Ramlibacter pinisoli: one gene and its partner. The main gene of each other region encodes a partner of the protein of the gene in region 2 in a complex. Links are inferred from orthologs where the notes say so. Each region holds a gene or a part of one and is shown on either strand. Other genes may lie near its edges. The genes, in order: GON04_RS09560 and smc.

Region 1 (3,032 bases), on a different replicon or contig from region 2:
GGACCTCATCCATAGAATCGGGGCTCATCCGCTTGCAGCCTTTTGTCGTCATGTCGCGCCGCCGTTCCCGTGTGTCCTCCCGCAGCCTGCGCTGCTCCGCCGGCCGGCTGCGCAGGCATTGCCGTGGCGGACATCCAGGCCGCCCGCCGCGGGTGGGCCGCTGGGGTTGGTTGCTCATCGGCGGCTGAAGCACGGCAGCCGCTGCCGCCCCTGGCCGGCGCCTACTTGCTGCCCTTGCCGAGGTCGGGGTCGTCGGGGTCGCGGCCGGTGGCAGTGCGCACGACGCGCTGGTCGGCGTCGAACCAGACGGTGAACACCATCGAGGTGTTGGGCGGCTCCAGCCAGCGCCAGTCCCAGGCCTGCTCGCGCTTGAGCGGCAACTGCAGCTGCCGCGCCGGCTTGCCCAGCATGCGGCGCACCTGCTCCAGCGGCAGGCCGGGCTGCACCCGGGCGAAGGTCTCGGGGGTGAGCACCTGGCGCAGCGCCGACATGCGGCCGTCGGGGCCGATGGTGACCATGTAGTTGCGGTGGCCGGCCGGGTTGCGGTTGTATTCCAGCGTGTGGGCGCCGCCGGGCTCGTCCCAGACCTTCTCGGGCTGGCCGAACCGGGCGCGGACGTCGGCCTCGGTGGCCACGCCCTCCTCGAGTTCGGCGATCCTGCGTGAGTCGCAACCGACCAGCGCGGCCAGGCCGGCCAGCAGACCACCGACGAGCCCCATGCGCCACCCCCTGTAAAATCGAGCGTCCACCGAACGAGTCTATGTCCTCCAAGTTGCTTCGCATCTTCCGCCGTGCCGACTACCAGTCGGACGTCACGCAGTTCATCGAGCAGCTCAAGGCCGAGCGGCCCGAACTCGAGGCCCAGCAGCGCGCCGGCCGCGCCATCTGGTGGGACAAGCACCTCGACCGCGACGCGATCGGCGAGTGGAAGCAGGCCCGCGTGCCCCAGAAGCCCTACGTCTACGGCAGCGGCAGCTGAGGCCGGCCGCGCGCCGGGCTGACGACGTGAGCGACCCGACCGAGACCGTCCTGCCCGCGCCGGCCGACGGCGACGACGTGCCCGGCATGCCCGAGGTGGTCGACCAGGTGGCGCTGGCCCGCCTGTACGGCGAGCCGCTGTTCGCGCTGCCGACCGACCTGTACATCCCGCCCGACGCGCTGGAGGTCTTCCTCGAGGCGTTCGAGGGTCCGCTGGACCTGCTGCTGTACCTGATCCGCAAGCAGAACTTCAACATCCTCGACATCCCGATGGCGGCCGTCACCCGCCAGTACCTGGTCTATGTCGACGAGATCCGCACCCGCAACCTGGAGCTGGCCGCCGAGTACCTGCTGATGGCGGCGATGCTGATCGAGATCAAGTCGCGCATGCTGCTGCCGCCCAAGAAGACGGCGGAAGGCGACGAGGCCGAGGATCCCCGCGCCGAGCTGGTGCGCCGGCTGCTCGAATACGAGCAGATGAAGTTGGCCGCCGCCCGCCTGAACGAGGTGCCGCAGCTCGGCCGCGACGTGCTGCGCGGCCAGGTCTACATCGAGCAGTCCCTGCAGCCGCGCTTTCCCGAGGTGCAGCTGGTCGACCTGCAGGAGGCCTGGCGCGACATCCTGAAGCGGGCCCGGCTGGTGCAGCACCACAGGATCACCCGCGAGGAGCTGTCGGTGCGCGAGCACATGAGCGTGGTGCTGCGCAAGCTCCAGGGCCGGCGCTTCGTCGAGTTCGAGCAGCTGTTCGACGTGCAGCGCGGCGTGCCGGTGCTCATCGTCACCTTCATCGCCATGCTCGAACTGGCCAAGGAGACCCTCATCGAGGTCACCCAGGCCGAGGCCTTCGCCCCCATCTACGTGCGGCTGGCCTACTCGCCGGCCTGACCGTCCGGCCGGCCGGCGGCCAGCGAGGCGCCGGCCAAGGTGCCCAGCGCCCACAGCACGACCATCAGCACGGGCAGCAGGTGCGAGCCCTCGCGGTCGCGGAACAGCGTGAACAGCAGGCCCAGCGGGGTCGCGCCGACCAGCAGCAGCAAGGCGGCGCGGCGCGGGTTGCCCGACCAGCGTGCCAGCGCCCAGGCCGTGGCGCCGAACGGCAGCACCACCAGCGCCTGCACCGGCCAGGCCATCGCGATCCAGAACAGGCCCATGGCCAGGAAGGACAGCGCGAAGCCGGCCGCCACGGCCAGCAGCGCGAGCCAGGCCTCCCTCACCCCGCCGCCCCCACCGCCCCCGTGGCGGCCGGCCGCGCGCGCACGCAGCGCCCCTGCTTCTCCAGCCAGTACACGGCATTGCCGGCGACCACGATGCTGCCCGACACGACGGCGCTGGCGGCGGCGGTGGCGCCCGCGGCGGCCAGCAGCAGCGCACAGCCTTCGTTGTTGCAGCCGCTGATGCTGGCGATCTGGATGGCCTCCAGCTGCATGCGGCGGGCGGCGATCTGGCAGTCGGCGTCGTAGACCTCGGCCGTGCGCGGCACGAACACGCAGGCCTGCAGGGCCAACGCGGCGGCGAGGGCGAGTCTCGAGCCCGGCAGGCAGTCGGCCAGCTTCATTGCTGACCATTCTGGCCCACCGCGCCGGCCGCCGGCGCCATGATTGAAAGCCGCCCGCCCTGCCCTCACCTGCGAGGATTCGCGAAAGGCTCCCATGACCGTGTCCTCCCCCGTCCTGTCCGTCCAGCCGCTCGGTTTCCCCTGGGCCACCTCCGACCCGTTCCTGTTCTGCGCCTACCACGACGACGCCTACCCGCGCGGCAACGGCCGCATGGGACCGGCGGAGTCGCTGGCCGGGCGTGACATCGGCCAGGACTTCAGCCGCAAGGATGGCTGGAGCATGTACCACGGCGACAGCGTGCCGGGCTTCCCGGCCCACCCGCACCGCGGCTTCGAGACCGTGACCATCGTGCGCAAGGGCCTGATCGACCACAGCGACTCGCTGGGCGCGACCGCGCGCTTCGGCGGCGGCGACGTGCAATGGGTCACCGCGGGCCGGGGCATCGTGCACTCCGAGATGTTCCCGCTGCTCGAGACCGGGCAGGACAACCCGCTCGAA
Region 2 (4,342 bases):
GCCTGGGTCTTGACCACGAACTCCGAGTACTCGATCTCGTTGAGCGCACCGGTGCGGTTGGCCATCTGCACCCCGGCCTGGAAGGCGGTGTAGCGCTGGCCCGGCTGCGGCGTCTCCCAGTGCTGCGTGCCCTCGTTGCAGCCTTCGACGGCGAACGGCTTGCTGCCGGCGCGGCGGGTGGCCGGCAGCGCCGCGATGGCGGCCTCGCCGGAGACCGGCGACTCAACCGGGATCGGGGCCAGGACGTCGATCAGTGCATCCAGCCCGGGCTTGCGCTCGGGCATGGGCAGGGGCGTGTCGTCGGGGTCGAACGACGGCTCGACCGGCTCCGGGGTGGCGCCGGGTTCGCGGCGCTCCTCGATGGCGGGTTGCCGCGGTCTCAGGCGGCGCGCATTCCAGGCGTTCCACGCCACCACGATCACCAGGACCAGGCCGCCCAGGATGGCGACGCCGAGGGTGAAGCCGGACATCAGCGCGCCCTCCGCGCCGGCACTGCGGGCCGCGTCATGCCGCTTCCGCCATCGAGACCGCCGAATCCATGTCGACGGCGACGATGCGCGAGACGCCCTGCTCCTGCATGGTGACGCCGATCAGCTGCTCCGCCATTTCCATCGCGATCTTGTTGTGACTGATGAAGAGGAACTGGGTTTCCTTGCTCATGCTGGACACCAGCTTGGCGTAGCGCTCGGTGTTGGCGTCGTCCAGCGGCGCGTCCACCTCGTCGAGCAGGCAGAACGGCGCGGGGTTGAGCTGGAAGATGGCGAACACCAGGGCGATGGCCGTGAGGGCCTTCTCGCCGCCCGACAGCAGGTGGATGGTCTGGTTCTTCTTGCCGGGCGGCTGCGCCAGCACCTGCACGCCGGAGTCGAGGATTTCCTCGCCCGTCATGACCAGCCTGGCATTGCCGCCGCCGAACAGCTCGGGGAACATGCGGCCAAAGTGCTCGTTGACGATCTTGAAGGTGCCGCCCAGCAGTTCGCGCGTCTCGCCGTCGATCTTGCGGATGGCGTCCTCGAGGGTCGTGATCGCCTCCAGCAGGTCGGCGCTCTGCGCGTCCAGGAACTGCTTGCGCTCGCGCGCGGTGGCCAGCTCGTCCAGCGCGGCCAGGTTGACGGCGCCCAGCGCCGCGATCTCGCGGTGCAGCCGGTCGATCTCGCCCTGCATGCCGGCCAGGCGGACGTTGCCGGCCTGGATGGACCGGCCCACCGCCTCGAGGTCGGCCTGCGCGTCCGCCAGCAGCTGGGTGTACTGCTCCAGGCCCAGGCGCGCGGCCTGTTCCTTCAGCTGCAGGTCGGTGATGCGCTGGCGCAGCGGGTCGAGTTCGCGTTCGAGCTGCAGGCGCCTCTCGTCGCTGGCGCGCAGCTTGGCCGTGAGGTCGTCGTATTCGCTGCGCTTGGCGCCCAGCGCCAGTTCGCGTTCGGACTTCAGCTGCAGCGCGTTCTGCAGGCCCGCCTGGGCCGCCGCGTCGGTCAGCCGGGCGAGTTCGGCATGGGCCCGCTCCTGCTCGGTCCCGATGCCCTGGGCCTGCTGGGTGGCGGTCTCGATGGCGCGCTGCAGTTCGCCGCGGCGCGCTTCCAGCGAGCGCTGCGAGAACTGCGCCTCCTGCGCCTGCCGCTCCAGGCTGCGCTGCTGCTCGCGCGCCTGCGCCAGCTTGCGCTCGGCCTCGATCACGCGCTCGTCGAGCTGGGCGTGCCGCTCCTGGCTGTCGGCCAGCTGCATGTCGAGTTCCTCGAAGCGCGCTTCGGCCGTGACGCGGCGCTCCTGCAGGTCATCGAGCAGCGCGTCGACCTCGGCCAGGTCGCCGGCGATCTGCTCGCTGCGGGCACGGGTCTGTTCGGCCAGCTGGGTGAGGCGCAGCGTCTCCACCTGCAGCTCGTGGGAACGGCTCCGGGTTTCGGCGGCTTCGCGCCGCGCCGTCACCAGGCGCTGGGAGGCGTCGGTGTAGGCGGCCTCGGCCCGCACCAGCGCGGAACGCGCTTCCTCGGCGATCAGGGCCTGGGCGCGCAGCTGCTTCTCGAGGTTCTCGATCTCCTGCTGGCGCGCCAGCAGGCCGGCGCGCTCGGAGTCCTGCGCATAGAAGCTGACGCTGTGGGCGGTGACGCAGTGGCCCCCGGCGACGTAGATGGCCTCGCCCGCCTGCAGCTTGTCGCGTGCGGCCAGCGCCTCCTCGAAGCTGGGCGCGGTGTAGCAGCCCTGCAGCCAGTCGGCCAGCAGCGCCTTCTGGCCGGCGTCGTTCAGCCGCAGCAGCTCGGACAGTCGCGGCAGCGCGGACGCAGCGTCCGGCGCCGCGGTCTGCGGCGCGCTGTAGAAGGCCAGCTTGGCGGGCGGGGCGTCATTGGCGAAAGGCCGGACCATCTCCAGCCGCGACACCTCGAGCGCCGACAACCGCTCGCGCAGCACCGCCTCCAGCGCGTTCTCCCAGCCCTGCTCGACGTGGATGCGGGTCCAGAGCGCCTGCAGGCTGTCCAGCCCATGGCGGGCCAGCCAGGGCTTGAGCTTGTCGTCGGTGCGCACCTTTTCCTGCAGCGCCTTCAGGGCCCCCATGCGGGCCGACAGGTCGGACTGGCGGTGCGTCTCGGTGTTGACGGCCTGCTGCCGGGTGCGCCGGTCGTCGTCCAGCGCCGGCACCTGCTCCTGCAGCTCGTGCAGGCGGGCGTCGGCGGTCTCGGCCGCCTCCTGCGCGGCGGCGAGCTGCTGCTGCAGGCTGGCCAGCCGCGCCTCGTCGGGGGCGGCCAGCGCGTTGCGGTCGGCCACCAGCCGCTCGCGCCGCTGCGTCAGCTGCCGGCTCTGTTCCTCGATATTGCGCTGGTCGGCCGCCAGCACCTGGATCTGCTGCTGCACCTGGGCGACGCCGGTGCGCTGCTCGGCCGCCTTGGCCTGGGCCTGGCGCAGCGCGTCTTCCATGTCCGGCAGCGCCAGGGCCTGTTCCTCGACCTGCGCCGCCAGCAGGGTGGCCTGCTCCTCGGCCTCGACGCCGCGCTCGGCCAGGTGTTCCAGTTCGTAGGTCGCCTCGTCCTTGCGGCCAGCCCACAGCGCGGTCTGCTCCTTGAGCTGCTGCAGCCGCTGCTCGACGCGCTGCCGGCCCTCGACGACGAAACGGATCTCGGCCTCCAGCCGCCCGACTTCGGCGCTGGCTTCGTAGAGCTGGCCCTGGGCCTGGTTGACCTGGTCGCCGGCGGCGTAGTGGGCCTGCCGGATCGTCTCCAGCGCACTCTCGACGTGGCGCAGGTCGGCCACCCGGCTCTCCAGGGCGTTGACGGCCTTGTCGGCGTCCTCCTTGATGCGGGCCTGGTCGACCTCGGCCTCGGCCCGCTTGAGGAACCACTGCTGATGCTGCTTGAGCGTGACGTCGGCCTGCAGCGCGTTGTAGCGCTGGGCCACCTCGGCCTGCTTCTCCAGCTTGTCGAGGTTGGCGTTGAGCTCGCGCAGGATGTCCTCGACCCGGGTGAGGTTCTCGCGCGTGTCGGACAGCCGGTTCTCGGTCTCGCGCCGGCGTTCCTTGTACTTGGACACGCCCGCCGCCTCCTCCAGGAACAGCCGCAGCTCCTCGGGCTTGGACTCGATGATGCGGCTGATCGTGCCCTGGCCGATGATGGCGTAGGCGCGCGGGCCCAGGCCGGTGCCCAGGAACACGTCCTGGATGTCGCGGCGGCGCACCGGCTGGTTGTTGATGTAGTAGCTGCTGGTGCCGTCGCGCGTGAGCACGCGCTTGACGGCGATCTCGGCGAACTGGCTCCACTGGCCGCCGGCGCGGTGGTCGGCGTTGTCGAACACCAGTTCGACCGACGAGCGCGAGGCCGGCTTGCGGGTGTTGGTGCCGTTGAAGATGACGTCCTGCATGGACTCGCCGCGCAGTTCGCTGGCGCGCGATTCGCCCAGCACCCAGCGCACGGCGTCCATGATGTTCGACTTGCCGCAGCCGTTCGGGCCCACCACGCCCACCAGCTGGCCCGGCAGCATGAAGTTGGTGGGTTCGGCGAAGGACTTGAACCCGGAGAGCTTGATGGAGGTGAGGCGCACGTCTCGAAGCCCTGTGAACGTCGGAACGGGATCACCGGCGCGGGCGCCGGCCGGCAACTTGAACGCGCCGGCGGCCACCGGCGCGAGGAGGCCCGGATGATACCTGCTGAGCATCGACATCCGGCTGCAACGATCGGCAACAGCCGACCCTGGGCGGCGCGCCGATCCGGTACCAAACCGGCATGGGCGCACAGGTGTTCGTCGGGGTGTCGGGCTGGCGCGGCTCCGTCTTCGCCGTCCAGGGCTGGCGCTACTCCGCCCACACGCTCAAGCTGCGCGACGCGAAGGCGATGCTGGCGAGCCGTGGCCCGCTATCCGGGGA

The links.
Region 1: the proteins of smc (region 2) and GON04_RS09560 are in contact, whole or in part, in a crystal structure (PDB 3ZGX), measured with the Bacillus subtilis proteins. The link is inferred for Ramlibacter pinisoli from one-to-one orthologs.

Annotation. Positions count from the first base shown.
Region 1 is NZ_WSEL01000003.1:1,737,011-1,740,042, forward strand. Bases 237-2,964 are described here. They hold GON04_RS09560 (segregation and condensation protein A), read left to right. Parts: upstream 237-1,065; coding sequence 1,066-1,863; downstream 1,864-2,964. Other genes in these bases: GON04_RS09550 (outer membrane protein assembly factor BamE), read right to left, coding at 237-719; GON04_RS09555 (DUF3460 family protein), read left to right, coding at 761-979; GON04_RS09565 (lysophosphatidic acid receptor), read right to left, coding at 1,848-2,192; GON04_RS09570 (hypothetical protein), read right to left, coding at 2,189-2,533; GON04_RS09575 (pirin family protein), read left to right, coding at 2,628-2,964. Outside these bases: more of GON04_RS09550, read right to left, coding at 222-236; more of GON04_RS09575, read left to right, coding at 2,965-3,032. UniProt on the Bacillus subtilis protein: Participates in chromosomal partition during cell division. May act via the formation of a condensin-like complex containing Smc and ScpB that pull DNA away from mid-cell into both cell halves.
Region 2 is NZ_WSEL01000009.1:39,506-43,847, reverse strand. What follows is about bases 305-4,342. They hold smc (chromosome segregation protein SMC), read right to left. Parts: upstream 4,021-4,342; coding sequence 505-4,020; downstream 305-504. Other genes in these bases: GON04_RS14720 (cell division protein ZipA C-terminal FtsZ-binding domain-containing protein), read right to left, coding at 305-470. Outside these bases: more of GON04_RS14720, read right to left, coding at 1-304. UniProt on the Bacillus subtilis protein: Required for chromosome condensation and partitioning.